Regions from separate parts of the Arthrobacter sp. Y3223151 genome, predicted to be linked through region 1. Evidence: predicted binding sites of a transcription regulator. Region 1 holds the regulator's gene; the other holds the start of a gene.

Region 1 (14,953 bases):
AGCCGTGAACAACCCCATGCCTGATCATCTGTCGGCCCTCGCCGGGCTGCCCTTTACCAAGGGACACGGCACCGGCAACGACTTTGTGCTCATTGCCGATCCCGACGGGGCCAAGCACCTCGGGGCCGAGGCGGTCGCCGGCCTCTGCGACCGCCACCTGGGCATCGGCGCCGACGGGCTCATCCGTGCGGTCCGGTCCCGGCACCTGCCCGAGGGCCGTGAGCTGCTGGAGAGCGCGCCGGAGGCCGAGTGGTTCATGGACTACTACAATGCCGACGGCTCGACCTCGGAAATGTGCGGCAACGGGGTCCGCGTCTTCGTGCACTTCCTGCTGGCCGAAGGACTCGTCCAGCTGGGGGCGGGGGAATCGCTGACCATCGGGACCCGGGCGGGAACCAAAACCGTCAGCCGGTCAGCCAACGGCTACGCCGTGGACATGGGGCCGTGGGAGTTCATCTATCCGGCGGAGGCTGCCGCCAGGGCGATGGATTCGACGGTCAGCGCAGGCGGTCTCCAGGTGCCGCGGCCGGCACTGTCGGTGAGTCTGGGAAACCCGCACACCGTGGTCGCCCTCGCCGGGCTCGAAGAACTGGCCGCCACCGAGTTGTTCCACGCGCCGGCGGTGGATCCGGTTCCGGAGAACGGAACGAACGTTGAGTTTGTCGTGCCGGCGGAACCCCTCGTCGCCGACGGCGCCGGGCACATCAGCATGCGCGTGCACGAGCGCGGGGTGGGGGAGACCCAGTCCTGCGGGACCGGCGCCTGTGCTGCCGCCGCCGCCATCCGCTACTGGGCGGGTGCTGGCGCGCCCGACGACTGGCAGGTCGGAGTTCCGGGCGGCGTTGTCCGGGTCCGGTTCATCCCCGCAGCCGACGGGCGGGAACATGTGGAGCTGAGCGGCCCCGCCGTGCTCGTGTCCCGAGGCGTGGTGGCCTGACCGAAGCCGCTCAGCCGGCCCGCCGTACGCAGAGCACCCGGAACGTCTTAGCGGTGCTTTCACGGCTGACGGTGTAGTCCGACGGCAGTTCGGCCGCGAGCCAGCGCTGCAGCGAGTCCGACCCGAGGTTCTTCTGGACGACCAGCCAGGCGGTGCCCCCCGGTGCGAGGCGGGGCAGCCACATCAACAACAGTTCGTGAAGCTCGCTCTTGCCGATCCGAATCGGAGGATTGGACCAGATGGTGTGGAACTGCAGGGCCGGGTCAACGTCTTCCGGGCGGCAGGCACGGACATTGGCCAGCCCCAGGGACGCGGCGTTGTCGTTGGTCAGCGCGATGCTGCGTTCATTCACATCCACGGCCAGCACCTTGGCATCGGGGGACTTCAGCCCCATGGTGAGCGCGAGCGGTCCCCACCCGCAGCCGACGTCGAGCAGGTTGCCTTCCGGAGCAGGCGGGGGGACCTCATCCAGAAGCACGGCCGTGCCCTTGTCGAGGCCGTCCGGACTGAAGATGCCTCCAGCTGTTTGCAGCTGCCGCATGCGGCCATCCAGCTCGACGGCGAGGGTGCGGCGAACCTCGGGATTGCCTGGTTGCGCGCTGAAGTAGTGCTCTGTTCCCATAATCGGCCAGATTAGTGCGCCGACCGCGGAATCGGTATCTAGGCCCACCTAAGCAACGTCGGCTCTGATACCGTGGGAGGCATGAAAAACCTGTGATTGCGCCGTAACCTGCTGTCCCCGTTAGCACCCGGACAGCGCGTGCCGATGGTTGAGGCCTTGACCTCCCCGGCCGCCGGGCAATCACCGTTCCCGAAGGCTCTCTCGAGTCCCTTCTGATCCGGTGCCGCAGCCGCCGCAAGGGCTGCGGCGGTCCCCGGCACCTGCTGTTTGCCCTGCCGCCCGGCCGGCGCCGGCAGCCCGCATTTCCCGCCCGGCAGCGCCCGGGCCCATGCCAGGAGGACTTTTGGCGAATCATCCACAAACTGCATCTTCGGGCTCTGCCGGTCGCATCCCGGAGGACTACGATAAGACCACGGACATTTCGAAGGAGAGCATGACCACCAACCACCCCCAGCCGACACCGGAACCGGAAATGACGCCTGATGAGATCCAGGCGGTCATCGACCGTATCCTGGCCCGCGACACCGCGGCGCGAGGCAAACAGGGCGTCGGCGGCAGAGCCCAGGCACTCTCCGAACTTGATGCCGAGCATTCCGAATTCGACGGCGACCAGCAGGATCTCGCGGAACGCCGCGCCCTGCGGCGCGTGGCCGGCCTGTCCACCGAGCTTGAAGACGTCACCGAGGTTGAGTACCGGCAGCTGCGCCTGGAGCGGGTCGTCCTCGCCGGTCTCTGGACCGAAGGCACGGCCGACGACGCGGACAATTCCTTGCGCGAACTGGCAGCGCTGGCGGAGACAGCCGGTTCCGAGGTGCTGGACGGTATTGTCCAGCGCCGGTTAAAGCCGGATCCGGGGACTTTCCTGGGCTCCGGCAAGGCCCAGGAACTGCGCGACATTGTGATGTCCACCGGCGCCGACACGGTCATTGTCGACGGCGAGTTGTCGCCGTCGCAGCGCCGCGGTTTGGAAGACATCGTGAAGGTCAAGGTCATTGACCGCACCGCGCTCATCCTGGACATTTTCGCGCAGCATGCCAAGAGCCGCGAAGGCAAGGCCCAGGTAGAGCTGGCCCAGCTTGAGTATCTGCTGCCCAGGCTCCGAGGCTGGGGCGAGTCCATGTCCCGGCAGGCCGGCGGCCGCGTGGGGGCGGCCGGCGGCGGCATCGGTTCCCGCGGGCCCGGTGAGACGAAGATCGAGCTGGACCGCCGGCGCATCCGCACCCGGATGGCGAAGTTGCGCCGGGAGATCACCGCCATGAAGCCCGCACGGGAAACCAAGCGCGCCAACCGCCGCCGCAATGCCGTGCCGTCGGTGGCAATCGCCGGCTACACCAATGCCGGCAAGTCGTCGCTGCTCAACCGCCTGACGGATGCGGGCGTGCTGGTCGAGAACGCGCTCTTCGCCACCCTGGATCCGACCGTCCGCCGGGCGGAAACACCGGACGGCATCGGTTATACGCTCGCCGACACGGTAGGGTTCGTCCGGTCGTTGCCGACGCAGCTGGTGGAAGCCTTCCGCTCCACCCTGGAGGAAGTTGCCGACGCCGACGTCATCCTGCACGTCGTCGACGTCTCGCATCCCGACCCGGAGGGCCAGATCGCCGCAGTGCGCGAGGTGCTGACCGAAATCGAAGCACGGCACATTCCGGAAATCGTCGTCTTGAACAAGGCCGATGCCGCCGATCCCTTCGTGGTCGAGCGACTGCGCCAGCGCGAACCGCGGCACGTCGTGGTCTCGGCGCGGACGGGGCAGGGCATCGATGAGATGCTTCGGCTCGTCAGCGAGACGATCCCGCGGCCCAGTGTGAAGCTGCAACTGCTGGTGCCCTACGACCGTGGCGAAGTGATTAGCCGCCTGCACAACGAAGACGCCGAGATCCTCTCCATGGAGCATGGCGGGGACGGCACGCGGCTCGACGTGATGGTGCGCGAGGGCCTGGCATCGGAGCTGGAACAGTTCCTCCGGCATGACTGACCTCCAGGTTCCCGCCGGTGAGGCGTTGCGGCTGCTTGATGTCGCCGTTCAGGAGATGGGCGGGCAGCACCGTGCCGGCCAGCACGAGATGGCGGCGAAAGTAGCCGAGGCCTTCGAGCGCCGGCAACACCTGCTGGTGCAGGCGGGCACAGGCACCGGCAAGTCGCTGGCCTACCTGGTGCCGCTCATGGTCCAGGCGCTGGAGGGGGAGAAGCCGGCCATCGTCTCCACCGCAACGTTGGCGCTGCAATCGCAGATCGTCAAGCGGGATCTGCCCCGGCTGTTGGAGGCCGTCGCCGACGAGCTTCCCAGGCCGCTGGACGTCGCTTTGCTCAAGGGCAGGAACAATTACCTCTGCCTGCACAAGCTCGCGGGCGGCTTTCCGGACGAGGACGCGCCGGCGGCACTGTTCAGCCTCGGCGAGGACGCGGTTCCGCATCCTGCTCCGGCCGGCGCAGGGTCCGCTTCCGGCGCCTCGGGCGCGCTGGGCAAGGAAGTCGTGCGCCTGCGCGAGTGGGCACAGGAGACCGAAACCGGGGACCGGGATGAACTGGTGCCCGGTGTCAGCGACCGGGCCTGGCGGCAGGTCTCCGTCGGCTCGATGGAATGCTTGGGCGCCCAGAAGTGTCCCCTGGCCGCCGAGTGCTTCAGCGAACTGGCCCGGGGCCGCGCGGCAGAGGCTGACATCGTGATCACGAACCACGCCATGCTGGCCATCAACGCCTTCGAGGGCGTCGCGGTACTCCCGGACTATGACGTGGTGGTCATCGACGAGGCCCATGAGCTGCAGGACCGGGTCACCAGCGCCGTCGCGGGGCAACTCTCCGCCGCCATGGTGCGTACCGCCGCCTCGACGGCGCGCAAACACACGGGGATCAGCGTGGAGCCTTTGAACTCCGCCGCCGACGCCCTAGAGGACGTCCTGCAGTCGGTGCCGACCGGCTTGTTGGCGGTTGGCCTCCGCGAGGAGCATGAGCTGGTGCTCGCGCAGGTACGGGAAGCGGCCCGCGCGGCGCTCTCCGACTCCAAGCCCGAGGGTGCGGGGGCAGCGGACGGCGGACGGCAGATGGCGCGCTCACGGCTTTCGGCCGTGCTGGAGCTGGCTGAACGGCTGCTGTCCGCACCGGACTCCCGGGAGGTCATCTGGGCGACCCGTCCCAGCACCTATGGCGAGACCGGCGACTACGCCGCCAATGACGACCAGCCGGCAACGCTGAACATAGCACCGCTCTCGGTGGCGTCCCGGCTGCGTGAGGGCCTGTTCGACGAACATACCGTTGTGCTGACATCGGCGACGTTGTCGGTCGGGGGAACCTTCGACGCCGTCGCCGGGTCGCTCGGACTGCTCGGAGCCGGCGCGCCCGCCTATTCCAGCGTGGACGTGGGCAGCCCCTTCGATTACCCCAGGCAGGGCGTGCTCTACGTGGCGTCGCATCTACCGAAGCCGGGCCGGGGCACCAGCCCGGAACAGCTCGATGAACTCGAGGAGCTGCTGCTGGCCTCGCGCGGCGGCGCCCTGGGCCTGTTCTCCTCGCGGCGTGCGGCAGAAGAAGCCGCGGCCGAAATGCGCGTGCGCACCGACCTGCCCATCCTGTGCCAGGGCGAATCGTCGATGGGCGCGCTGGTCCGCCAATTCGCCGAAGAACCCGACACCTGCCTGTTCGGCACGATGACGCTCTGGCAGGGCGTCGACGTACCCGGCACAGCGTGCCGGCTCGTGGTCATCGACCGGATCCCGTTCCCCCGGCCGGACGACCCGCTCACGACTGCCCGGACCCGGTCCGTGGCGCAGGCCGGCGGAAACGGTTTCATGACCGTCTCGGCGACCCACGCGGCCGTGCGGCTGGCCCAGGGAGCCGGCAGGCTGATCCGCGCCTCCAACGACCGCGGGGTGGTGGCCGTCTTGGACTCCCGGCTGGCGACAGCGCGCTACGGGAACTTCCTCCGCAGCGCCCTGCCGCCCTTCTGGAGTACCAAGGACGGCGCCACGGCCCGCCAGATCTTGGAAAGGCTGGCGTCGGCCGCAGCCTGAACGTGCTGTGGGGACAGGCCCATCCCGGAGCGAGCGGGGCCCACCCGGCCGGGAACCGCCCGTGCGCGCAGGGATCCCGGGGTGGCGGCAGCGGGGGACCGGGAGACGAGGGCGCGTCAGAGGGCCCGCATCACCGAGACAACCTTGCCCATGATGGTTGCGTGGTCGCCCAGAATGGGTTCGTACTGGGTATTCTGCGGCAGCAGCCAGGTGTGGCCGTCGCGCTGCCGGAAGGTCTTGACCGTTGCTTCGTCGTCGAGCAGTGCCGCCACGATGTCGCCGTTCTCGGCCGTGTGCTGCTGGCGCACCACGACCCAGTCGCCGTCACAGATGGCCGCATCGATCATGGAATCGCCCGAGACCCTGAGCATGAACAACTCGCCGTGTCCCACCAGTTGCCGCGGCAGGGGCATGACGTCCTCGACCGCCTGGTCCGCCAGGATAGGCCCGCCCGCTGCGATCCGTCCCACCAGCGGCACCATCGCCGTGTCGGATGACGTGGTCAGCTCGGATACTGCGACGCCGCTGGAGCTGCGCAGCTGTTGCGGTTCATCGACTCCGACGATTTCCACACCCCCGTGCTCGAGTTTCAGCGGGGTCAGGATTTCCATGGCACGGGGACGCTTGGGGTCGCGCCTGATGTAGCCCATCTTCTCGAGCTGGGCCAACTGGTGCGTGACGCTGGACAGGCTTGCCAGACCGACGGTGTCACCGATCTCGCGCATGGACGGAGGGTATCCGTGGGACATGACGGAGCGCTGGATCGTTTCCAGGATCTTCTTCTGCCGCGGCGTCAGGCTGCGTCCCACTTTGACGGGCCGGCCGCGTCGCTTCGCTCCGGCAGTGGTGGTGGTCTCTTCCGACATGTCCGGCCCCGGTCTCCCCGTAGTGGTCCCTGCGCCGGCGCCGTAGCGGAACCGCACATGGGCTGTTGTCTCAACTGTTTTGTCGGTGGCGGCTGATGCACTGCTCTTACTGCCGCTCGACGCTTACAACGCTAGGCGAGGCGGTAGCGAATTTCAAACATTTGTTCGACTGAGTCTCGACAATGTTCGATCACCAGTGCTAAAACTGTAAGAGACGCATTCGAAGATACGTTCGAATACGGTCGCACAACGATCGAAACCAGCCGAAATAGATCGAATATCGGAAAGGTGGCACCATGTCCGCCCAGCTCGCACCGCAGCCCGCCGGCGTTCGCACCAGCACAGGCCTGCGGCTGACCCGCCGGGGCCGTTTGTTGCTGATCGGCCTGCCGCTGATGCTCGCCGCGGCCGCAGCCCTGACCCTGATCGGTTTCTTCACGGCTCCGGCAATGGCCGCCGCCGGGGGGCTGGGACCGGGGCCGGCAGCAACTGTCACGGTCGGCAGCGGCCAGACACTGTGGGACATAGCAGTGCAGTCCGCCCCGGACCGCAACCCTCACGATGTCATTTTCGAGATCGCGCAATTGAACGGCCTGCAGGGGGACATCGTCCACTCCGGACAGCAGCTGCTGGTCCCGTCGGCGCCCTGAGACCAGCCGTAATATGAGCTGCTTCGGCCCGCCCGATTCCTGCCCCGGGCGGGCCGAAGCTTAAACTGGACCGGTGAGTGAGCAGTTAGAACGCCTGAACCGCCTGCCGTTGCGGGAAAATCTCCGGGGCTTGGAGCCCTATGGTGCGCCCCAGCTGGAGGTTCCCGTCCTCCTGAACGTCAACGAAAACACCCATGGCCTCCCCGATGCTGTCCGCCAGGCCATCGTCTCGGCCGTCAGTGAGGCGGCCGCGGGCCTGAACCGGTATCCGGACCGCGAGTTCACGAAGCTGAGGACGGCGCTGGCCAGCTACTTGGGGCACGGCCTCACCGCAGAGAACATCTGGGCCGCCAACGGATCGAACGAAGTCCTGCAGCAAATCCTCCAGGCCTTCGGCGGCCCCGGCCGCACCCTGTTGAGCTTCCCGCCCACCTATTCCATGTACCCGCTGCTGGCCAGCGGAACGGACACGGATTATGTGGCTGTTCCGCGGGGGGCGGACTTCACGTTGTCCCCGGACGCCGCCGCCGCTGCCGTGGCCGACTCCGCGGCAAATGTGGTCGTTCTTTGCTCCCCGAACAACCCGACGGGCACCGCCCTGGGCCTTGAAGTCGTGGAGGCGGCGTATGCAGCGGGGGAGGCCTCCAAGGCCATCGTGATCGTGGACGAGGCCTACGCCGAGTTCGCCCACGAAGGAACGCCGAGCGCGCTGACGCTGTTGCCGGGGCGGGAGCGACTCATTGTTTCCCGGACCATGAGCAAGGCCTTCGCGCTGGCAGGCGCCAGGGTCGGGTACCTCGCCGCCGCACCGCAGATTACCGATGCGCTGCGCCTGGTCCGCTTGCCCTATCACCTCTCCGCGGTCACTCAGGCAACGGCCCTGGCCGCGTTGGAACATGCTGATGCGCTGCTGGCCAACGTCGAAGACATCAAGGCGCAGCGGGACCGCATTGTCGACGGGCTGGCCGCACTGGGACTTGACCCGGCGCCGTCCGACTCAAACTTCGTGTTTTTCGGTGGGCTGGAGGACCCCCGCTCGGTGTGGCAGGGGCTGCTGGAAGCCGGCGTGCTGATCCGCGACGTCGGGATCCCGGGCCATCTGCGGGTAACCGCCGGCACTGAGGCCGAGACCACAGCCTTCCTCGACGGCATCAAGGCCCTCGTGGCGAGCCCCGTCTCCTAAACTAGTAAGAGCGAACCGGCTCGTGCCGGTCGACCAATTCGTCAAAGGACTCCCATGACCGTGGAAACCACCACCGGACGTACCGCACGCCTCGAACGCATCACCAGCGAGTCGTCCGTGCTGGTTGAACTGGACCTCGACGGCACCGGCCGTTCCGAGATCAGCACCACCGTGCCGTTCTACGACCACATGCTCACCGCCCTGGCGAAGCACTCGCTCGTCGACCTGACCGTGAAGGCCAGCGGGGACACGCACATCGACGCGCACCACACCGTCGAAGATGTCGCCATCACCATCGGCGACGCCCTGAAGGAAGCGCTGGGGAGCAAAGCCGGGATCCGCCGTTTCGGCGAAGCCACGGTGCCCCTGGACGAGGCGCTGGCCCACGCCGTCGTGGACATCTCCGGCAGGCCCTACCTGGTGCACACGGGGGAACCGGCAGGCCAGGAGTACCACCTGATCGGCGGACACTTCACCGGATCGCTGACCCGCCACGTCTTCGAATCGATCACGCTGCACGCCCAGATCTGCCTGCACATGCGCGTGCTGGGCGGCAGGGACCCCCACCACATCGTCGAGGCCCAGTTCAAGGCCTTCGCCCGGGCGCTTCGCGCCGCCGTCGAAGCCGATCCACGTGTCGAGGGCATTCCCTCGACGAAGGGAGCCCTGTGACGGCTGCGCCTAAGGTCACCGTACTGGACTACGGCTCCGGGAACGTCCGCTCGGCAGTCCGGGCGCTGGAGCATGTGGGTGCCGACGTCACGCTGAGCCATGCCTCCGACGACGTCCTCGACGCCGACGGCCTGCTGGTTCCCGGCGTCGGGGCCTTCGCAACGGTCATGAAGGGGCTCAAGTCCGTGGACGCGCTTCGCTGGATTGGGCGGCGGGTGGCCGGCGGCCGGCCCGTGCTGGGCATCTGCGTCGGCCTGCAGGTCATGTTCGAAGAAGGCGTGGAACATGGCGTGCGGTCGCAGGGCATTGGGGAATGGCCGGGAACCGTGGAAGCGCTGCCCGCTGAGGTCGTGCCCCACATGGGGTGGAACACCGTGGACGCCGCGGAGGGCAGCCGGCTGTTTGCCGGGATCGAAGACGAGCGCTTCTACTTTGTACACTCCTACGGTGTGCAGCACTGGAACTTCGATGTCACCCAACCCGCGATGACACCCCCGCTGGTGACCTGGTCCACGCACGGCGCCCCGTTCATAGCGGCCGTTGAAAACGGTCCGCTGAGTGCTACCCAGTTCCATCCGGAAAAATCCGGAGACGCCGGCGCGGAGCTGCTGCGCAACTGGCTGAAGACGCTGAGGTAGTCATGGGCAGCATCCTCCTGATGGGCCTGGCCGGGCTGCTGGCCGGCGGCGCCATCTCGTTCCGGCAGCAGCGGCTGCCCAAGTGGTTGGTGATCGTCTTCTGGATCCTGGCCGGCCTGTCGCTGCTGGCTGCCTACTTGCTCACCCTCGGCCCGGCCGAGTAACCACACCCATCCCGCGCCCGCTGACGGCGCGCAGAAAGCGGAAGAACCATGACGAACGAAACCACCATCCTTGAACTTTTGCCCGCAGTCGACGTTGCCGACGGCCAGGCCGTCCGGCTGGTCCAAGGCGAAGCCGGCAGCGAGACCGGCTATGGGGATCCGCTGGAGGCTGCGCTGGCGTGGCAGACCGACGGGGCGGAATGGGTGCACCTGGTGGACCTCGACGCGGCGTTCGGCCGGGGCAACAATACGGAAGTGCTGCGCCGCGTCTCCGACGAACTGAAGATCAAGGTGGAGCTGTCCGGCGGCATCCGCGACGACGCGTCCTTGGAGCGCGCGCTTGAGTTCGGGGCTGCACGTGTCAATCTGGGCACCGCCGCCCTGGAAAACCCGGAATGGACAGCACGCGCCATTGCCCGGCACGGTGACGCCATCGCCGTCGGCCTGGATGTCCGTGGCACCACGCTCGCGGCCCGCGGCTGGACGCAGGACGGCGGCGACCTCTGGGAGGTGCTGGCCCGCCTCGAAGACGCCGGCTGCTCGAGGTACGTGGTCACCGATGTGACCAAGGACGGGACGCTGCGCGGGCCCAACGTGGACCTGCTCCGGCAGATGTGCGAGCGGACCGACAAGCCGGTGGTTGCCTCCGGCGGCATCTCCAGCCTGGATGACCTGCGGACACTGCGCGGCCTGGTCCCGGCCGGCGTCGAGGGAGCGATCGTGGGCAAGGCACTGTACGCGGGCAAGTTCACGCTGCCCGAAGCCCTCGATGTCGCCGGACGGCGCTGAGAGACCAGCATGGGCAAGAAGCAGCTGCCCGCCCATATTGCCGCTGCGCTGGCGGGAGCCGGCGGGGCGGGGGACTCGGCCGGGCAAAGCTGGGCCGGACGGGACCTGAGCGGTGAAGGAAATCCGCTTCACCAGTTCGACCACGATGACGGCAGCGCGGATCCCGGCTACGAGGCGGCGCTGCAGTGGCTGGCTGCCGGAACCGGCGGCGAAGCGGAAGTAGTGGCTGCCCTGGCCAACGCCCGCGTCTTCGTGCCCATCGTGGCGACGCTGGGAGAAGAGGCCGAGGGCAGCCACGGCCTGACAGCGGATAAACAGGCCGACATGGCCGTGGTGACGTTGCAGGCGCCGGATGGGCGCCGGGCGCTGCCGGTGTTCAGCAACACGGCCGCCCTGGAAGCCTGGCATCCCCAGGCCCGGCCGGTCGCCGTGGAGGCGCCGCGGGCGGCCCTGGCGGCCGTGTCCGAAGACGCCGAACTGATGGTTTTGGATCCGGGCGCCGCCCTGACGTTCGTGGTCCGGCGGCCGGCAGTGTGGGCGTTGGCCAAACAGCACGAGTGGGTGCCCTCCTACCGTGATCCGGCGCTGTTGGAGTGGGTGGCCGAGGCCACGGGCGGCGAGGAGGCGGTCATGGCCTCGTTCGTGGAGCCCGGGACCGGGATCGCCGTCCGGGCGGCAGATGGAGCCGTGGTGGCCGGCGGCGGCCCCGGCCCGGAGCTGCGCCTGGTCCTGCAGGTGCAGGACGGGCTGGGGCGCGAGGAGTTGGGTGCCCTGGCCGGACGGATCCAACAGCGGCTCCAGTCCCGGCAGGAGTTTGCCGAACGGGTGGATTCGCTGGAGTTGAAGTTCACCCGCTGAGTCCCGCCGGCGAACGGCGTAACCAGAAGCGCAAAGACAAAAGGACGACGCCGGTGCGTGGCACCGGCGTCGTCCTTTTGTCAGTTCTGGAAGTTCGGGCCGGTCAGTTGACCGGACCCGTGAACTTCTCGCCCGGGCCCTTGCCCGGATCGTCCTGGATGACCGAGGCTTCGCGGAAGGCCAGCTGCAGGGAGCGCAGGCCATCGCGCAACGGTCCGGCATGCTGGCTGCCGATTTCCGGCGCCGCAGCGGTGACGAACCCGGCCAGGGCGGTGATCAGCTTGCGGGCTTCGTCCAGGTCCTTGAGCTCTTCGGCGTCTTCTCCGGCGGCCAGGCCGCATTTAACGGCGGCGGCGCTCATCAGATGGACGGCGGCGGTAGTGATGACTTCCACGGCCGGTACTTCGGCGATGTCGCGCATCTGGCCCAGGACTTCCTGTTCCTGGCTGGAGGCAGAACCGGCGTCGGGTGCGAAGCTGTGGCGGTGGCCGTCGGTCTGCGGATTGTTATCTGAGCTGCTCATACTGGTAAGCTTGTCACAGACCAATTGGATCCCGTTACTTATGTGCCTCACAGCACGTGCGGAGCAGGATCCGATCTGCAAGCGGAGTCCTCTCCCACCCGTCGGTATGGCTAGCCAGAGCTGCCGGGTCCAGGTCGGCAGGCTGTAGCCGGAAACCTTCACGCGAGGCGCCCGGACCAGCCGGTGGAACTTCTGCTGTTTCCGCCTGCCGCCACTTTGAGGCCTTCGATTGCGTTTGCAATGGGAGGCCTTCTTTCATTGCAGGCGGCAGCCGATTTTAGTGACAGGAGCCACACATTAGCGAGCCAAGAATCAATGATCGTATCCGCGTTCCCGAGGTGCGGTTAGTCGGACCGAACGGCGAACAGGTTGGGATCGTCCGTATTGAGGATGCCCTGCGCCTGGCCACGGAATCGGATCTTGACCTGGTTGAGGTCGCACCGCAGGCTAAGCCTCCGGTGTGCAAGCTTATGGATTTTGGCAAGTACAAGTATGAGGCTGCGGTCAAGGCCCGCGAGGCGCGCAAGAACCAGACGAACACTGTGCTCAAGGAAATCCGGTTCCGCCTGAAGATCGACAAGCACGACTACGAGACCAAGCGCGGCCACGCGCTGCGCTTCCTCGCGGCCGGCGACAAGGTCAAGGCCATGATCCAGTTCCGCGGCCGTGAACAGCAACGCCCGGAAATGGGCATCCGCCTTCTGCAGAAGTTTGCCGAGGACGTAGCCGAGGTCGGCGTGATCGAATCGACTCCGCGCATTGACGGCCGCAACATGGTCATGGTGATCGGCCCGACCAAGAACAAGGCCGAAGCCAAGGCAGAGGCCCGGCGGGCCGCCCAGAAGGCTGACGCCAAGGCAACAAACGAGGCCAAGAAGGAGAAGGTGGATACCTCGGCCGACCAGGATCCGCTAACTCAGAGCCTGGGCGACTTGATGCCGGAAGGCCTGGCCGCTATGGCAAGCCAGCCGGAGGAAACCGCCGAAGCACCTGCCCAGGCCGATGCCGCGGCTGAGGTTGAGCCCGAGGTGGAGACCGAGCCCGCGGAGCAGCCGGAAGCCGAGGCTGCGGTTGCGGCCGAGGCGGAGCCCGAGGTTGAGGCGGAGCCCGAGGTTGAGGCCGAGGCCAAGCCTGCTGCCGAGCCGGAAGCCGAGGTTAAGCCGGCCGCGCAGGCCAAGCCTGCCGCTGCAAAGCCGGCAGTTGCAAAGCCGGCCGCTGCGAAGCCGGCGGCCGAGGCCAAGCCGGCGGTTCCGGCGAAGCCCGCGGCACCTGCCACGGAGGCCAAGCCCGCAGCACCCAAGCCCGCCGCCCGGCCCAAGCCTGCAGCGCGGCCTGCAGCACCCAAACCTGCTGGCCGGTCCGGTTCCAAGAACTAAGACCGTACAGAGAGCATCCGGCAACCGCCGGGCACGGTTCTGTGCCCGGCGCCGGTAAACAAGTAAACCGCCGGTGCCCGTTTTGCGGCACCGCACGAGCCGACGGTCGGCAGCGACCCGAGGAGACGTAAGGAGAACGGCAGCCATGCCGAAGCAGAAGACCCACAGTGGCGCCAAGAAGCGCTTCAAGCTCACCGGCAGCGGCAAGCTCAAGCGCCAGCAGGCCAACCGCCGCCACTACCTGGAGCACAAGCCTTCCACGCTGACCCGACGCCTTGCCGGTGACAAGATCGTTGCTCCGGCCGACGTGCGCAACATCAAGAAGATGCTCGGCATCTGATTTTCTCCCCTCCGGTCCGCGCGGTGACGCCGCAAGGGCCATCCAGCTAGTTTTGCCCCCGGCCGCCGATTGCGGCGGCCGAACACCGGGCACCAATCATCAAAAGGAGTACGCACGTGGCACGTGTGAAGCGGGCGGTCAACGCCCACAAGAAGCGCCGGGTCATCCTGGACCGGGCTGCCGGATACCGCGGACAGCGGTCCCGCCTGTACCGCAAGGCCAAGGAACAGCTGCTGCACTCGTTCGTGTACAGCTACGGCGACCGCCGCAAGCGCAAGGGTGATTTCCGCCGCCTGTGGATCCAGCGCATCAACGCTGCGTCTCGCGCCAACGGCCTGACCTACAACCGCCTCATCCAGGGCCTGAAGGCCGCCGAGGTCCAGGTCGACCGCCGCATGCTGGCCGAGCTGGCCGTGTCCGACGCCGGCGCCTTCGCCGCGCTGGTGCAGGTAGCCAAGGACGCCCTGCCGGCCGACACTTCGGCTCCCGCAGAGCGTCAGACCGCTGCCGCCAAGCCTGCCGCCGCAGCCAAGGCCGCCCCGGCCGCAAAGGCTGCCGCGCCTGCCGCTGAAGCCGGCGAAGTTGCCGGCGCCGTGAAGGCCGTTGACGGCGAGGACGCTCCCGCCGGCTACACCATCAAGGGCAACCAGTCCAAGAAGTACCACGTCCCGGGCTCCACCTGGTACGAGAACACCACTCCCGTGTACTGGTTCGAGTCCGTGGAGGCCGCCAAGGCTGCCGGCTTCGAGCCCGCCGGCGGCGAGGCCCGCCAGAAGGTTGCCGAATAAGCACCGGATGCATCAACGCTTATGTGGCGACGTTATAGTCGCTGTATGAGCACTACCGGGCGCCCGCAAGCCGTCATGTCCAACCCCCGAGCTGATCGGGTCAGGGATGTGGCAAAGCTTGCCGGGCGCTCGGTGCGTTTAAAGCGCCGCCAATTCTTGGCCGAAGGCCCGCAGGCTGTCCGCGAGGCCCTGTCGGCCCACCGCGCGCATCTTGCCGCCGGCAACAGCGGCACCGTGGCCGAGGTCTTCGCCACCGAAGCCTGCCTGGACCGCTCGCCTGAACTGGCCGACCTTGCCGACGGCGTGCCGCTGCGGCTGGCCACCGATGCGGTTCTGGCCGCAATGGCAGACACCGTAAACCCGCAGGGGATCGTGGCCGTCTGCCACTACCTGGACCGGCCGCTGAACGAGGTCCTGCAAAGCAAACCCCTGCTGCTGGCGGTCATGGTCCGGGTGCAGGACCCGGGCAACGCCGGCACCATCCTGCGGGCGGCCGATTCAGCCGGCGCCGATGCCGTGATCCTGACCAACTCCAGCGTG
Region 2 (14,953 bases), on a different contig from region 1:
GATAGTCGTGGCTGCCGTTGCCGCCCAGCATGTGGTCTACCCACGTCATCGCGGCCGTGGTCGAAAACTGGATCACGGCCTTGCCGGTGATGTCATCGAGGGCGCAGAGCACCATTGCGGTACTGGCCGGCAACGAAGCCGCGTACTCGTCGTAGGTTTGCATCTGGACCTGCTCCGACGTGACCGTGCAGATCACGCGGACCTTGGCGGTCAGCTGGGTGCCCCACTGTCGGGCGAATGTTTCGAAGGCCAACTCCAGCACGCGGGAATGCTCGCGCGCCAGGGTGGTCGGCCGCCGGAAGTCATAGACTTCGACGGCTCTGGCCGGCTTTTCGGGCGCGCTAGAGTGCGCATGTTCCTGGACCGTCACAGCAGGCACTATCGGCAGCCTGGTTCGGGATGTTAGGAGTTTGGATGATGCGGGTGGGGTGCCCCGCCGCACGTCCAACTCGGCCGCGCGGTGTGAGAGGCGGGCCCTCCGTGGCGGAGGACGACCAACGCCGGCAGGCCGGTGCCGGCGGCAGGCGCTCAGTGGTCGGAGGATGCCCCGCCGGGCGCCGGCGCGTAGGTGGCGTCCGGCCCCGGGCCGCCGCTGCTGCCACCGCCGGTGACCACGTCGCGCCCGGAGCTTCCACCCGGTTCACCGGCCACGCGCTCGGCAGGTTTGTCCTCGGCGGTCTCGCCCTCGGCCGACTCGGCCTCCGCTTTTTCCGCAGCTTCGGCTTCGGCGGCCTGCTTGGCCAACTTCGCCCGTTCCGCAGCCGCCTCTTTGGCGGCGCCGGCAGGATCCTTCAATACTTCGGGGATCAGGTTGCGGATGGCCTCCGGCTGGCCGGAGAGCACAACGATGTCCACGCGGCGGTTCATGGCGAGATCTGCATCGCTCCCGCTGCTGGTCAGCGGCCTGGATTCGCCGAATCCGACGGCGGAGATGCGCTTCGAAACCACGCCGCTGTCTTCCACCAGATGGCGCAGCACGTTCACGGCACGCTCCGAGGAAAGCTCCCAGTCCAATGCGTTCGGGTCCAGGTGGCGCACCTGTGCCGTGTGGCCTTCCACCTTCAGCTCGTAGCCGACCGGCCTTAGCACCGGACCGACCACGTTCAGAATCTTGGTGGTCTGCCGGGTGAGCACCGGCGAGTCCGGCTCGAAAAACGTCTCGCTGCCAATCAGGCGAACGGTCAGGCCCCGTTCGTCAAGCTGGAAGCGGACCGCTTTCTCAAGGCCTTCTTCCTGCAACCCCTTGGTGATCTTCTCCTGGATGTTGCGCAGGTCGTTGACTTCCTTGATTGCCACGTCGAGATCGGTTTTCAGCTCACCCTCGGTGTCCTCTTCGGCGTCACCACTGGTAAACCCCTGGCCCTCCTCGTCGATGAGTTCAGACGGGACCACCACCCCTTCGGCCGTATCAACCGCCTGGGTGCGTTCCACGCCGAAACCGGTGGCCAACGAGTTGGCCAGCTTTTCAAACTTCGCCGCATCCACCGTGGACATGGCGAAGAGCACGATGAACATACACATCAGCACGGTGACCATGTCCATGTAGGAGGCCATCCACCGCTCGTCCGGGTGCTCGTCCTCTTCCGCGCCGAGCGGCCGGCGCGGGCGCCGCGACTTCATGCTGCCTTGACCGCAGGCTTGTCGTCGGACTTCCCGGGTTTGCCTTCCTTGCCCGGCTTCCCCGCACCCATTTCATGCTCCGGAACCATGGCACGCAGGCGTTCGCCCAACAAGCGCGGCTGGCTGCCAGCCTGGACGGCCAGCATGCCTTCCATCAGCAGGGTCATGCGCTCGGTTTCCAGGTCGGCCAAGCGCCTCAGCTTGCCGCCGATCGGCAGCCAGATGAAGTTGGCGGAGAGCAATCCCCACAGCGTGGCGACGAACGCCGTCGCAATCATCGGTCCGAGGGTGTCCGGGGTGGAGAGGTTTTCCAGCACGTGCGTCAGCGATACGACGGTGCCGATGATGCCGATGGTCGGGGCGTAGCCGCCCATGCCCATGAAAAACTTGGAGGATTGGCGGTCGGCGCGCGCCTTCGTGCTGATCTCGTCTTCGAGAAGGATCCGCAGTTCCTCGCCGTCGGTGCCGTCGGCGATGTTCTGCAGCGCGCGCTGCATGAACGGGTCCTTTTCCTCGGTCGCCTCTGCGTCCAGTGCCAGCAGGCCCTCGCTGCGCGCCTTTTCGGCCAGCTCGACGACTCGGTCAATGACCGTCTGGGGCTTCGCAACCTTGCCGGTGAAAGCCCGGGGCAACGCTTTAAAGGCGTGCAGGCCGTCCCTGAGGGTGGTGCTGGCCAGGCCCACGGCGATTGTTGCACCGAAGACCAGGATCATGGGAGCCGGGATGAGGAGCGCCGAGACGTGGGCGCCCTCGAGGGTGATCATGGCGTAGAGCGAGCCGAAGGCCAGCAGGAGGCCAATAAGTGTTGCGGGATCCATTTACGTATTCCTAGGGCGCAGCGGCACAGTGTTGCCGGAATCCGCGGAGTCATCTCCGGGGGCCGGGGCGGCTGGCGGCACGAGGCCGAGCTGGGGGTGACCGTGCTGGTGGACTGAAGGCGGCAGCTCACGGGCCAGGTGCAGCACGTAGGCGCGGTAGCTGGCGATCATCTCGATGACCTGGCTCATCGTCTCGGTGACGATGTACTTGGCGCCGTCAACCATCACCAAAGTGGTGTCCGGGTTGGAATGGACGCGCTCAATCAGGTCAGGGTTGACCGCAAACTGGCTGTCATTCAGCCGCGTTACTACGATCATTGGCCCCGTCCCAGGTCTCTCGAGGGCTCCGGTGAGCCGCTACCTACTACCTTCGGCCGCCAGCGCCCCGCGGTTAGCTGCCCAGGCCACTTGTCGCGCGTGTCACGCGCGGAGTGGCTGGAGTTTGGGCCTAGTACGGGGTTTTGCCGCAGCAAGACGTTCGTTCAGTGACCGTGAAGGCGGCTATCCCTGCTGTTTGGGTGGTAATTCATCCCGCACCAAGGCTGGACGGCTGGCATTGCGGGAGGGCGGCCTCATCATCACGTGGCTTGGAGTGGTTGGGGTGGGATGTGGGTTTGCCAGTAGGAGTTGCGCAGGGGTTTGCGGCGGGGGTCGATGTAGTCCGGCGGGGTGAACCAGGGGATGCCGTCGGCGACGTTAATCTCCCAGTTGCCTTGCTCGATCAGGTCGTGGTGGAGCAGGCACAGGCACACCCCGTTGTTCACGTCGGTGCGGCCGCCGGCCCACCACGGGATGATGTGGTGCGCCTCGGTCCAGAACGCGGGCATGCTGCAGCCGGGGAAGGCGCAGCCCTTGTCCCGGGCGACCAGGGCGCGGCGGATGGCGCGGTTGAAGAACCGTTGTGACCGGCCCAGATCCAGGATCTCGCCCTCGGACCCGAGGACGGCCGGGATGATTTCGGCGTCGCAGGCCATCCGGCGGACCGTGGTGGCCGAGACCGGGCCGTTGAAGACCGCGCTGCCGCCGCCGGAGAGCAGTCCGGCCAGCTGGTCGTATCCGGTGGTGACGATCACCTGGGTGCGGTGCCCGCCCGAGTCCGGAAGCCTGCCGGTGTTCAGCGCGATCCGGCAGGCCCCGACCAGGCCCGCGAGCAGCTTCTGCGCCCTGGTGCAGTCATCCATGGCCTCCACCACGGCCGGATCCACACCGGCGGAACCATCCCTGCCGGGGCGACCGGATCCGGCAGCCGCGCTGCCGGCCGCAGCGGCCCCGTCCGTCCCGCCCGCATCAGCGGCACCGGCCCCGCCCCTGCCTGCCTCAGTGGTACCGGTGCCGGTTCCGGTTCCGGTTCCGGTTCCAGGAACATCATGGTTACCGCCGCCCCTGGCCGTGCCGGCGACCGTGGTTCCGCCACCTGCGGTGCGGGACTCCCCAGCACCGGCAGGGCCCGCCTTTGCGGTGTTCGCGTTGCCGGTTGCGTCTGCTTCCCCTGTGCCTGTAGGGGTGCTGCCGCCGGCGGCGGTTTCGATGGCGTCGGGGCGGATCCGCGGGTTCGCGGCGCTGTTCATCACGGTGGCCAGGGCTTCGTACTCGGCGTCGGTGGTGTTGATGACGAACTGGTGCAGCCCGCGGCGCCGGCCGCGGTAGAACATGCCCTGCCGGGCCCGCAGTTCCTCCTCGGACGGTTCGGCACCGTCCTGGTCGACCGCGGTTTCCCACGTCCTGGCCACCATCACCAGGGTGTCCGCATCGGCGTCCACGGCCTGCCGGACCAGCGACGCTTCCATCGCCTGCAATGCCTCCGGGGTACCGGCGTGGCGGGCCCGGTCCAGGGAATCAACCACCAGGGCCGCGGCCTGGCCGCTGACCTCCCCGCCGGCCATGGCCTCGGCCAAGACCGGCAACGCCGGCGAACCCGGTTCCCCGTCCAGCCGCACCGGCGCGGTGACCGCCTTGCCGACCCGCAGCCGGCGCCGCGCCTCGACAATCCCGATCCCCAACCGGGAGCGCAGATACTCCGCAGTGTTCGCGAACTCCGTCTTGCGGCGGCGCCGCACCTGCTGCGACCCGGACCCCTCCGGGTCAGCGGCGTCCACGCCGCCGGCGCTGATCGCCGCCGCCGGGTCCGCCCACTCCCCCGCCCCCTCCGTCCCCGACCCGGCGGCACCAAGCTCTGCGCCGGGCCCCGCGGTGTCCGACGCGTCGTCACCGGCCTCTGCGCCGGCCCCGGCGCTGGCTCCGAGTCCTGCCGTCGCGTGTTCCCCGGTGGCGGCGATGTCCGCCCGCTCCACCGCGTGGGCGCCGACCGCCTGCAGGAACTCCACCAGCTTCGAAACGCCCTCGACCGCCGCCACCGTGTTGGCCAGGTCCCGGTTGCACAGGGACACCGCCTCGGCAGGAAAGCGGTCGGCGACATCCTGCAGCAGGACACACGCCTGGTCCAGAGATGCTTCGATCTCCCCGGTGCGGTCCAACGGTGCAAGAGCCATACCACAATTTTATTCGTACACACATTCGATAGCCATCAAAAGGGCCCATTGTGTAGGGATAGTGCTCCGCCACTCAAGCAACAGGTGCACCAAGGTTTGATTTCGCGGCAAAGAAAAAGCGGCCGCCTGCGAACGGTGCAGACGGCCGCTGCAGCTGCCCGGGAACGGTCGGGCAGCTGCACTTCGGTGGTGGTTAATGAGCCTTCGGTTTAGCGCTTCAGGTTGGTGAGTTCCTGCAGCACCTCGTCGGAGGTGGTGATGATGCGGGCGTTGGCCTGGAAGCCGCGCTGCGCGACGATCAGGTTAGTGAATTCCTGAGACAGGTCCACGTTCGACATTTCCAGCGAGCCGCCGGCCAGCGTTCCGAGGCCACCTGCACCGGCCGTTCCCAGCTCCACCTGGCCGGAGTTGGCCGTAACGCGGTACGAGGACGAGCCGGCCTTTTCGAGTCCTGCCGGGTTGGTAAAGTTCGCCAAGGCGACCTGGGCAACGACAGCCTGAGTTCCGTTGCTGAACGAACCCATCAGTGTCCCATCGGGCGACATGGTGAAGGACTCCAAGGAACCCGCCGCATGGCCATTCTGGCTGTCGAAGGACACCGTGCTGAGTCCGGCGTAACCGGTGATGGCAGCCAGATTGACCGGGATGCCGCCTGCCAACGAGACAGCTGAAGCCGCCGTGGGCTTGCCATCCGTTCCGAAGGTAAGGGTGGCCGTGGCAGTCCCGTCAGTCACAGTCCAGGAAGAACCGGGTTCTTTCGTGAACTTCAGCTGCAAGGTGCCCTTCGTCCCGTCTTCGGTAAAGACCTCCACGTCGCGGAACAGCTCTGTACCGTCGGCAGCATCGGAGGGCAAGTTGCCAGCCATCACCGCTGATGTCGTCTCCCTAGCGGGCGAGATGGCATCCGGGGACAGGTCGATCGCGGTCACCGGGCCACCTGTGGTCACCGCTCCGCCGTTGGCCATCCAGCCCTGCAGGATTGCCCCGTCCGGGGAGACGAGGCGCCCCATGGAGTCGAGTTCGAAGGCGCCGGCGCGGGTGTAAAGCTGTTCACCGCCCTTAGTGGTGACGAAGAAGCCGTCGCCGGAGATCATCATGTCGGTGGCCTTGCCCGTGGCCTGCGAGGAGCCCTGGGTGAAGTTGGTGGAGATGCCGGCCACCTGCACGCCGAGGCCCACCTGTGCCGGGTTGGTGCCGCCGGCCTGAGCCTGCGGGCCGCCAGCGCCCTGCGTCATCTGGGACAGGGTGTCCTGGAACTGGACGGAGGAGGCCTTGAAACCGGTGGTGTTGACGTTGGCGATGTTGTTGCCGGTGACATCAAGCATGGTCTGGTGGGAGCGGAGGCCGGAGATTCCGGAGTAGAGCGAGCGGAGCATGATCAGCGCCTTTCGGATCGTGGAACGGACGAGCAATTCAGTGATTGGGAAAATTTGGTGGCGGCGAAAGCCGGCTGAGGGGGCGGCATATCAGGCGGCGGCACCCCCAGTAGTACCGGTAGCGCTGGCCGCGGCGTTGGCGCCCGGCGCATCGGTGCCGCTGGTACCCGAGGCAGCACCGGCGTCGTTGGCACCCGAGGCGGCACCGGCGTCGTTGGTGGCTTCACCAGAACCCGACTCCTCCGGCGCGCCGGCGGCGGTAATGCCGGCGACCAGATCGAGCGGGATCTCCCGGCCGTCCACGATTACCTGCGGGACCGGCCCGGCATAGGAGACCGAGGTGGCGGTTCCCGTGACGAGGGAGCCGTCCGCGCCGTAGTAGCTGACCTCGCGGCCCACCAGCGCCGCGGCTACGCCGCGCATCTGCAGGGAGAAGTTCTCCTCGCTGGTGGTGGTCATGGTCGCGATGCTTTCCATCATGGCCAGCTGCGTGGACTGGGAGATCATCTGGTTGGTGTCCATCGGCGAGCTGGGGTCCTGGTTCTGCAGCTGGGTGACCAGCAGGTGCATGAACATCTCGCCGTCCATAGTCTGCTTCGGTGCGCGCACGGGCGGGGCGGTGTACGTCGGGGCGACTGTGCCGACGGGCGCGACTGAGTCGGTGGGCATGGTTCTCCTTGTCTCAGGCCAGCACGTCGAGGCTGGTCGATATCCCGTAGGGACGTCTCAGGGCGGATGGGTCGGTCGTGTCCGGGGCCGCGTCGGCGGAGGTTCCGGTGGTTGCGCCGGGGCGGCCGTCCTGCCCCTGCGTGCCGCCGGAGGGCCGGCCGTCGGGGCCGAACTGCATGCCGGGGCGCGCATCGTTCGGGCGGTTCTGGTTGGACAGGTCCAGGTTGGCGTTCAGGCCTGTGGCCGCAAGATCGCGCTTCAGGTCGGCCATGACTGCCCGCAAGGCGTCGCGGCCGGCGTCGTTCGGCGCGAAGAGCTCCACGCGGACGCCCTCCCCCGTCACGTGGGCGCGGACGGTGACCGGGCCCAGGTTGTCCGGGGTGACGCTGATGGTCATCACGTGCTCGCCGGGCTTGGCCTGCGCGAGGGTGAAGAGCGGGCGGGCCACCTGCGCGGTGAACGGCAGTTGCTGGTTCGGGGGGACGGGAGCAGCGGCGGGGGCGGCGGCCGGCTGGGACACCGCGACCGGCTGTCCGGCGACCGGCGCCTGAAGGCCCGGCTGCAGCGGTTCGCCCTCGCCGCGCACTGCTTTGGCCGCGGTTGTGGCGGCCGCTGCTGTGGCGGCCACACCAGTCGCTGCCCCGCCGGCAGGAGTGCCCGGCACGGATTGTCCGGGAAGCACGACGCCGGTGGTTGGCTGCGTGGGAATCGTCGCCTGGGCTGCGGGCTGGGTGGGAACCGCCGGCGCGATCTGGCCGGCCGGCTGGTCCTCCGCAGCGTCGCCTGTCCCGGATGCCGGCACCACGCCGGCGCCGGCCGCAGCGGCCGTGGCGGCTGTCCCTGCTCCGGCGGCCGGTCCGAGTGCACCCGCGGCGGTTGCGGCAGAGTTCGCCAGCGCAGATACCGGACTTCCTGCGCCCTGTTCGGCCACGTTCTCGCCGTTGACAGCGTTCGCGGCGGACGGGGCATCAGCCACGGTTGCGGCTGCCGCGGCGTGGGAAGCAGCCGGGCCAACCGGGCTGGCGACAACGGATGCTCCGGCGCCGCCTGCGGCGCCGTCGACCGAGGCGAGCCAGCCACCGGTACCGCTAAGTGCGCCGGTACCATCGGGCGCACCGGTTGCACCGACGCCAGCCGAAGTGCCCGCACCGGCGGACCGCTCGATTCCGGCGGCAGCATCGGCTGGCCCAGCGGACTGAGCCGCGTCGCCGCCCTCTTCGCTGACCGGCGTGACCGCGCTGGTCGGACCGCCGGCGGTGAGGCCTTGCCCGGCCTGGAGCGGCCAGGGCACCGGAGAACCTTCGAGACCAGCGACTGCGGCCGCCGGATCAGTGGCTTCGGTGGCGCGGGACGAACCTGTGACAGAGCCGGTGACGCCGGCGCCTGGTTGCGATGCTGCACCGCGACCGGTTTCGGCCCGGGCAGTTCCGGCTGCCGTTCCGGCCGCCCCGGCCGCCCCCGCGGCACCCCCGGCGGAGGCACCGCCGTCGTGCTTGGGGCGGTTAGCCGAAGCAGCGGAACCATGTTGCAGCGCATCCTGCATGGCGGCATCAAAGCCGGGAGAAGAGGAGCGCGCGGCAGCCGGCCCGCCGGAACGGGCGGAGGATGCAGTGGTGACGGGCAGGGAGTTCACGGGCAGGCTCATGCGGTTCGTCCCCTCGCCATGGCCGCCTGCGCGGCGGACAGCAGGTCGGTCAGCTGTCCCGCACCGCCGGAGCCCTGGCTGCCGTTCAGCATCGACGCCAGTCCGGTGTTGCCGGCCTGGCCGTTGAGCATGGCGGTGATCGCGCCGGACGTGCCGTTCTGTCCGGTGAGCATGGAGGTCAGTCCGGTGGACGTGGACAGCTGCGCGGCTGCGATCAGGTCGGTCAGCGCGGTCTGCTGGTCCGCGGTCAGCGCCGCACCGGCAGCGACGCCGGAACCGGCGCCGGCAGGCTGGACCGCGGACTCCTCGGGCAGGATGCGGCGGATGGTGGTGAGGTTGGAGTCGTTCTCCCAGGCGTCCCGGACCTTAATCGTGTCGCCGGGCTGGGGGGCGTCGATGGCCTTGCCGTTGCCCAGGTAGATGGAGACGTGCCCGCCGTCGAAACTGAAGAGCAGGTCGCCTGGCTTTGCGTCGGCCATGGAAGCCACGGGCGTGCCTTCCTTCATCTGGTCCCAGGTGACGCGCGGCAGGTCGATGCCGACGTCGCGGAAGGCGTGCTGCACGAAGGACGAGCAGTCGAGGCCGACGGATGCGTCGTTGCCGCCCCAGACGTAGGGCAGGCCCACGTACTTCTCGGTGGCCTTGATCAGCTCGGCCGCGGTCCCGGTCGCGGCGCCGGTCCCGCTCAGGGCGCCGGTTCCGACAGCGGCGCCGGCGGCGGGGGCCTGGGCTGCCGCCGTCAGCGCGTCGGCGAACGCGCTTGCCGTGGCGCCGCCGGTGCTGCTGCCCGCGGTTGCCCTGGCCGCGGCTTCCGCGGCGGGGGTGGGCTGCGCGAGCTGGGTCAGCGTGGACTGGATCTGTTGGATCCGTCCGAGGGTATCGGTCATGCTCATCGTCCGTCGCCGCCCCGGGCGCCGGTGGACAGCTCGTCCAGCACCAGCTGCTCGCGCCGCAGCTCTTCGAACGCCTCGGCCGCGAGGTGCCGGGTCTCGAGCTTCTCCAGGCCCACGGACTGCTTGCGCACGGCGAGGAACTCCTGCTGGGCCTGCTGCGCCTCGTTCTGCCGGGCCCGGTCCAGGTTTTCCAGGTCGGCCAGCATGCTGCGCGAGGCGGAGCGGGCCGCGGCCACCGCGTGCAGCGTGGCCGCATCGGAGACTTCGCTGATGATCTCGCCCAACTCGTCGCGGGCAGCCACCACCCGGGCGCCGGACTCGCGGGCGCGGTGATTCGCGGCGGCGAGGTTGCCGGCGGCCTGGTCCTGCTGAAGCTGGCGCAGCCGCAGCAGCCCGGCCAGGGGGAAGGATCGTGCCATCTCTACATACCTCCAAGGGTGCGGGCCAGGCGGTGCAGTTGCTCCCACGACTGCGCGGCAGGCGTCTGGTCATCCATCCGCTGCTGCAGGAACAGGTTGATGTCGTCTTCGTGCTGGACGGCCGCGTCCACCAGCGGGTTGGAACCGGGCTGGTAGGCACCCACGTCCAGCAGGTCCTGCGCGGCCTTGCGGGCCGCCAGCACCTTGCGCAGGGCGCCCGCGGCGCGGGAGTTCTCCGCGCTGTTGACCTTGGATGCCACGCGGGAGATCGAGCCGAGCGGGTCCACGGACGGGTAGTGCCCGGAGACAGCCAGCTTGCGGTCCAGCACCACGTGCCCGTCCAGGATGGAGCGGGCGGAGTCGGCGATCGGTTCGTTGTGGTCGTCGCCGTCCACCAGCACCGTGTACATCCCGGTCACCGAACCGGTTTCGGCGGTGCCGGCGCGTTCCAGCAGCCGGGCCAGCAGGGAGAAGGTCGACGGCGGATACCCGCGGGTGGCCGGCGGCTCGCCGACGGAGAGGCCGATCTCGCGCTGGGCCATGGCCACGCGGGTCAGCGAGTCCATCATCAGCATGACGTCCGCCCCGCGGTCGCGGAACGATTCGGCAATCCGGGTGGCGGTGAAGGCGGCGCGCAGCCGCATCAGCGCCGGCTCATCGGAGGTGGAGACCACCACGATGGACCGGGCCAGGCCGGCCTCGCCGAGGTCGTCTTCGAGGAACTCGCGGACTTCACGCCCGCGCTCCCCGACCAGCGCGATCACGGACACCTCGGCGTCGGTGCCGCGGGCGATCATGGACAGCAGCGAGGACTTGCCGACGCCGGAGCCGGCGAACAGGCCCATGCGCTGGCCCTTGCCCACGGTGGTGAGCGTGTCCAGCACGCGCACGCCCAGCTGCAGCGGCGTCTCGATCCGCGCGCGGTGCATGGCGGAGGGAGTGTCGTTGTCCAGCGGGACCAGCGAGTCGAAGACCAGCGGACCCTTGCCGTCGATCGGCCGTCCCATCCCGTCGAGCACCCGGCCGAACAGACCGTTGCCGGTAGGCACCAGCACCGGGGCGCCCTTGGCCTCGGCCGGGGTGCCGGTATTGATCCCGGTGAGCCGGCCCAGCGGCATGCAGCGGATGCTGTCCCGGCCGGTGGCCACGACCTCGGCCTCCACGCCCTGGCCGTCGCCGATGAGCACGAGGTCGCCGATGGCGCAGTCCAGCCCAATGATTTCGACGCCGAGGCCCACCACCGAGGACACCATCCCGTAGCGCGGGGGCCGGGCTGCCGCCAGCGCGTCGGCGAACCGGTCCGCGCGGGGGCGCCAGGCGACCGCGGTCACTGCCGGGCCTCCAGCAACGCGGCCTTGGCGCGGGCGAGCGCGGTGCCGATCCGTGCGTCCAGGAAGCCGTCGGCGAATTCGGTGACGGCGTCCCCCGGCGCGAGCGACGAATCGGGGCTGAAGCTCACACCGGCCTGCTGCCGCGTCTCCGGCGCCAGCATGGTCAGGTCCGCCGGATTCATCCGCACGGTGTGCACGCGCGAGGCATCCACCCCGGCCAGTGCCCGGGTGAGGGCCGAACGGGCGGAGGCAGCGCCGTCGGACAATTCGTGGCCCAGGATGGCTTCGGCCAGTTCCATGGCCGCGGCGGCCAGGGTGTCCTGCGCGGCGGCAAGTACCGGCGCGGTCCGTTCCTCCAGCGCACGGGTGGCCGCGCCGAGCGCGGCCACTGCGTGCTGCAGGCGGGCGCGGGCGTCCGCCATCGCGGCGGCGTGGTCCTGCTCCATCGCGAGCTGGCGTTCGCGCATCAGCTCGGTGCCTTCGCGCATGCCGGCGGTGTAGCCGGCGGCGTGGCCGCGGACCCTGGCCTGTTCCTGCGCCTTGTCCTGCGAGTCGTCGCTGCGCAGTTCGGTGTAGCGCAGCTTGGCGAAGGCCCCGGTACCGGTGTTCAGCTCGGGGAAACTCATCCGGGAGAACGCGGCGTCAGTAGACATACTCGTCCTCCTCCGCCCCGCGCTGGACGGTAATGATGCCGCTGGCCTCGAGCTCGCGGATCGAGCGGACGATGTCCGCGCGGGCCTCTTCGATCTGCGACATGCGAAGCGGTCCGGTGGCCTTGATCTCGTCGTCGAGGATGTCGCGGTTGCGCTCGGAGACGTTCTTGCGGATCAGCTCGGTGACCGGTTCGCTGGCGCCCTTCATGGCCACCGCGAGCACCGCGATCTCGATGCCGCGCAGCACCTGCTGCACGTCGCGCGGTTCGAGCTTGGTGATGTCTTCGAACGTGAGCATCCGGGAGCGGACTTCCTCCGCCAGCTCCGGATCGCGTTCCTCCAGGGCTTCCAGGAGCGCGCGTTCGGTGGCGACGTCGGCGCGGTTGATGATGTCCACCAGCGGCCCGACGCCGCCCACCACCTCCACCTGTTGGCGGGGCACGACGGCGCCGGCCCGCACCTTGAGCGTGTCCGCCACGATCGACACGGCTTCGGGGGTGGCGGTGCCCATTGTGGCGATGCACTGGGCTACCTCCGGCCGCACCGAATCCTCCAGCCCGGCGATCACCGTGGACGCGAGCTCCGGGCGCACGTGCGCGAGCACCAGCGCGATGGTCTGCGGGATCTCGCCGTTCAGCAGCGTGATCAGCTGGGTGGGGTCGGCGTCATCCAGGAACTCGAACGGTTTCCCGGCCATGGAGGTGGCCAGCCGGTCGAGCACGCCGGCGGCCTTCTCCGCGCCGAAGGAGGCGGCCAGCAGCCCGGCGGCGAACTCCCTGCCGCCGCGGGGCCGGCGCCGGCCCTTGACCGTCATGTCGTGGAATTCCTTGAACGCCTCCTCGGCGGTCTCGGGATCCACCCGGCCCATGCTCACGAGCTCGGCCGTGATCAGCTCGGCCTCGGCCTCGCTGAAGCGCTTCATGACCTCGGCGGCCCGGGCCTGTTCCATCTGCATCAGCACCACCGCCACCTTCTGGGTGCCGGTCAACGTGGTCAGTAACTCGCTCATGCGTTCTGCTTGTCATCCATCAGGGAGCGCAGGAAGTCGGCGGTCTTGTCCGGTTCCAGGGCTGCCAGGGCGTCGATTTCCGCCCGCTTGCGGTTCATGTCCTTCTGTTCGTCGGACAGCTCCGGCGGGCCGGCGAGCTCCAGCGCGGTGGTGTTCGGGCCGGTGACCACGGGGATCGGTTCCGGAACGATGATGGGCTTCGCGGGAAGCTGCAGGTCCTGCGGCGCCTCGATCTCGGGCTGGAAGTCCTGCAGCTCGCCCAGGTCCACCGGCTCGCGGTTCTGCCGGCGGGACCAGCGGGCGTAGACCAGCAGGGCGATGATCACCAGCAGGATGATGCCGGCGGTGATGATGGCGGTGCGGATCAGCTCGGCCTGGCGCGCGGCTTCCTCGGCGGCCTGCGCGGCGGCCAGCGCCTCGGCGGCCTCCTGCGCGCCGGCGGTATTGAACGGCACGAGTTCGACCGTGACCTCGTCCCCGCGGTCGGCGTTGATGCCGGCGGCGGTGGTCACCAGGTCCTCGATGTTGGCCACGTTGAGGGCCCCGGCGGCGTCGGCGTCCAAGGCCACGGACACGGTCTGGCGGTTGATCGCCCCGGCCGGGATGGCACGGGTCTCGGTCACCTTGTTCAGCGCGTTGTTCTTGGTCTCCGACTCGGAGGTGAAGGTCCCGTCGCCGCCGGCGTTACCCGGTACGGCGATGTTGTCCGGGCCCAGCACGCCGGCCGCTCCCCCGCCGGTTCCCTCGTACTCTTCGGTCTGCGCGGACTCGTTCAGGGCCGGCGCGCCGTCCGGCGTCGTGAAGGTCTCTTCCACACGCTCGGCGGACTCGTAGTTCATGTCCGCGGCAACCACCACGGAGGAATTGCCCGGCCCGACCACGCGGTCCAGCATGCTCTGCACCGAGGCGCGCACGCGCTCCTCGTAGTCGGAGGCCTGCTTGTCCGCCGAGCCGGTGGCGCCCACGCCCACGGCGGAGAGCACGGTGCCGGCGGCGTCGATGACGGCGACGTTTTCCGGCTTCATGCCGTCGATCGAGGCGGAGGTCAGGTGAACGATGGCCTGGACCTTGTCGGCGGACAGGGTGGTCTTTTGGGTGTCCACGAACACGGACGCGGTGGCCTCGCCCTTCTCGGAGACGAAGACCGTCTCCTCCGGGATGGCCAGCCGCACGGAAGCGGTCTTGACGCCGTCGAGCGCCTCGATGGTGGAGGCCAGCTCGCCTTCCAAGGCCCGCTTGTAGGTGACCGACTGCTGGAACTCGGAGGACGTCACGCCCATGTCGTCCAGCAGCGAGTAGCCGCCGGTGGACGAGCTCGGCAGGCCGGCCGCGGCGGCCTTGAGCCGCTGGTCGTAGACCTTGTCTTCCGGCACCAGGATGGTCCCGCCGCCGTTGGTCAACTCGTACGGCACGCCGTCGGTGCGCAGCTGCTCCACGATGGTGTTGGCGTCGGCCGCGGCCAACCCGGAGAACAGCGGGGTGTAGGAGGGCTTGGATGCCCACGTCGTCAGGGCGGCAATGCCCAGAACGACGACGGCGATGCCGATGATCGCGATGGTGCGCTGGGCCACGGTGAACTCGCTGATGGTTTTGCCCAGCCGCGAGAACCAGGAGGAGACCTTTCCGGGCATCAGGCCTGCATCCTCATGATCTCGTTGAAGGCGTCAACACCCTTGTTCCGGACGGCTGCCACGAGTTCCAGCGTCACCGCGGCGCGGGTGGAAGCCAGGGTCGCGTTGTGGATGTCGTTCAGGTCGCCGGTAACGGCCTGGATGGCCAGTTCATTTGAAGTGGACTGCAGCTGCTGCAGGTTGTCGATGGCACCGGTCAGGGAGGTGGCAAAGCCGACGCCGTTGGTGGCCTGCGGAGCTTCTGCGGCCGGCAGGTAACCGGTGCCTGCGACGCCCTGAATCGGGGGGATGGAAGAGAGCGGCATCAGTTGCGTCCAATCTGGAGGGCGGCCTCGTAGGTCGTCTTCGCGCGGTCCACCACGGCCGCGTTGGCCTGGTAGCCGCGCTGGGCCAGGATCAG

Evidence for each region. Region 1 encodes LexA, which represses DNA repair genes until DNA is damaged. Its sites were predicted from a motif close to TCGAACANNTGTTCGA; they were not measured.
Region 2: AC5RUP_RS08495 (DUF222 domain-containing protein) is a predicted target of LexA. The motif match lies at 4,941-4,956, and genes of this name have one in related genera.

The regions. Positions count from the first base shown of each region.
Region 1 covers NZ_JBNHGI010000016.1:22,415-37,367, forward strand. The annotation lists gene miaA (tRNA (adenosine(37)-N6)-dimethylallyltransferase MiaA) at 1-8, shown strand, start outside; gene dapF (diaminopimelate epimerase) at 17-937, shown strand; gene AC5RUP_RS16005 (class I SAM-dependent methyltransferase) at 948-1,559, opposite strand; gene hflX (GTPase HflX) at 1,993-3,534, shown strand; gene AC5RUP_RS16015 (ATP-dependent DNA helicase) at 3,527-5,566, shown strand; gene lexA (transcriptional repressor LexA) at 5,683-6,432, opposite strand; gene AC5RUP_RS16025 (LysM peptidoglycan-binding domain-containing protein) at 6,729-7,082, shown strand; gene AC5RUP_RS16030 (histidinol-phosphate transaminase) at 7,156-8,265, shown strand; gene hisB (imidazoleglycerol-phosphate dehydratase HisB) at 8,320-8,937, shown strand; gene hisH (imidazole glycerol phosphate synthase subunit HisH) at 8,934-9,575, shown strand; gene AC5RUP_RS16045 (hypothetical protein) at 9,578-9,739, shown strand; gene priA (bifunctional 1-(5-phosphoribosyl)-5-((5-phosphoribosylamino)methylideneamino)imidazole-4-carboxamide isomerase/phosphoribosylanthranilate isomerase PriA) at 9,788-10,528, shown strand; gene AC5RUP_RS16055 (SseB family protein) at 10,538-11,386, shown strand; gene AC5RUP_RS16060 (DUF1844 domain-containing protein) at 11,490-11,909, opposite strand; gene infC (translation initiation factor IF-3) at 12,248-13,285, shown strand; gene rpmI (50S ribosomal protein L35) at 13,431-13,625, shown strand; gene rplT (50S ribosomal protein L20, sunset domain variant) at 13,742-14,413, shown strand; gene AC5RUP_RS16080 (TrmH family RNA methyltransferase) at 14,459-14,953, shown strand, end outside.
Region 2 covers NZ_JBNHGI010000004.1:226,059-241,011, forward strand. The annotation lists gene AC5RUP_RS08475 (flagellar motor switch protein FliM) at 1-379, opposite strand, end outside; gene AC5RUP_RS08480 (OmpA/MotB family protein) at 529-1,620, opposite strand; gene AC5RUP_RS08485 (motility protein A) at 1,617-2,438, opposite strand; gene AC5RUP_RS08490 (flagellar FlbD family protein) at 2,439-2,756, opposite strand; gene AC5RUP_RS08495 (DUF222 domain-containing protein) at 3,017-4,927, opposite strand; gene AC5RUP_RS08500 (flagellar hook protein FlgE) at 5,137-6,303, opposite strand; gene AC5RUP_RS08505 (flagellar hook assembly protein FlgD) at 6,394-6,972, opposite strand; gene AC5RUP_RS08510 (flagellar hook-length control protein FliK) at 6,986-8,617, opposite strand; gene AC5RUP_RS08515 (C40 family peptidase) at 8,614-9,504, opposite strand; gene AC5RUP_RS08520 (flagellar FliJ family protein) at 9,507-9,929, opposite strand; gene AC5RUP_RS08525 (FliI/YscN family ATPase) at 9,932-11,260, opposite strand; gene AC5RUP_RS08530 (FliH/SctL family protein) at 11,257-11,913, opposite strand; gene fliG (flagellar motor switch protein FliG) at 11,903-12,922, opposite strand; gene fliF (flagellar basal-body MS-ring/collar protein FliF) at 12,919-14,553, opposite strand; gene fliE (flagellar hook-basal body complex protein FliE) at 14,553-14,858, opposite strand; gene AC5RUP_RS08550 (flagellar basal body rod protein FlgC) at 14,858-14,953, opposite strand, start outside.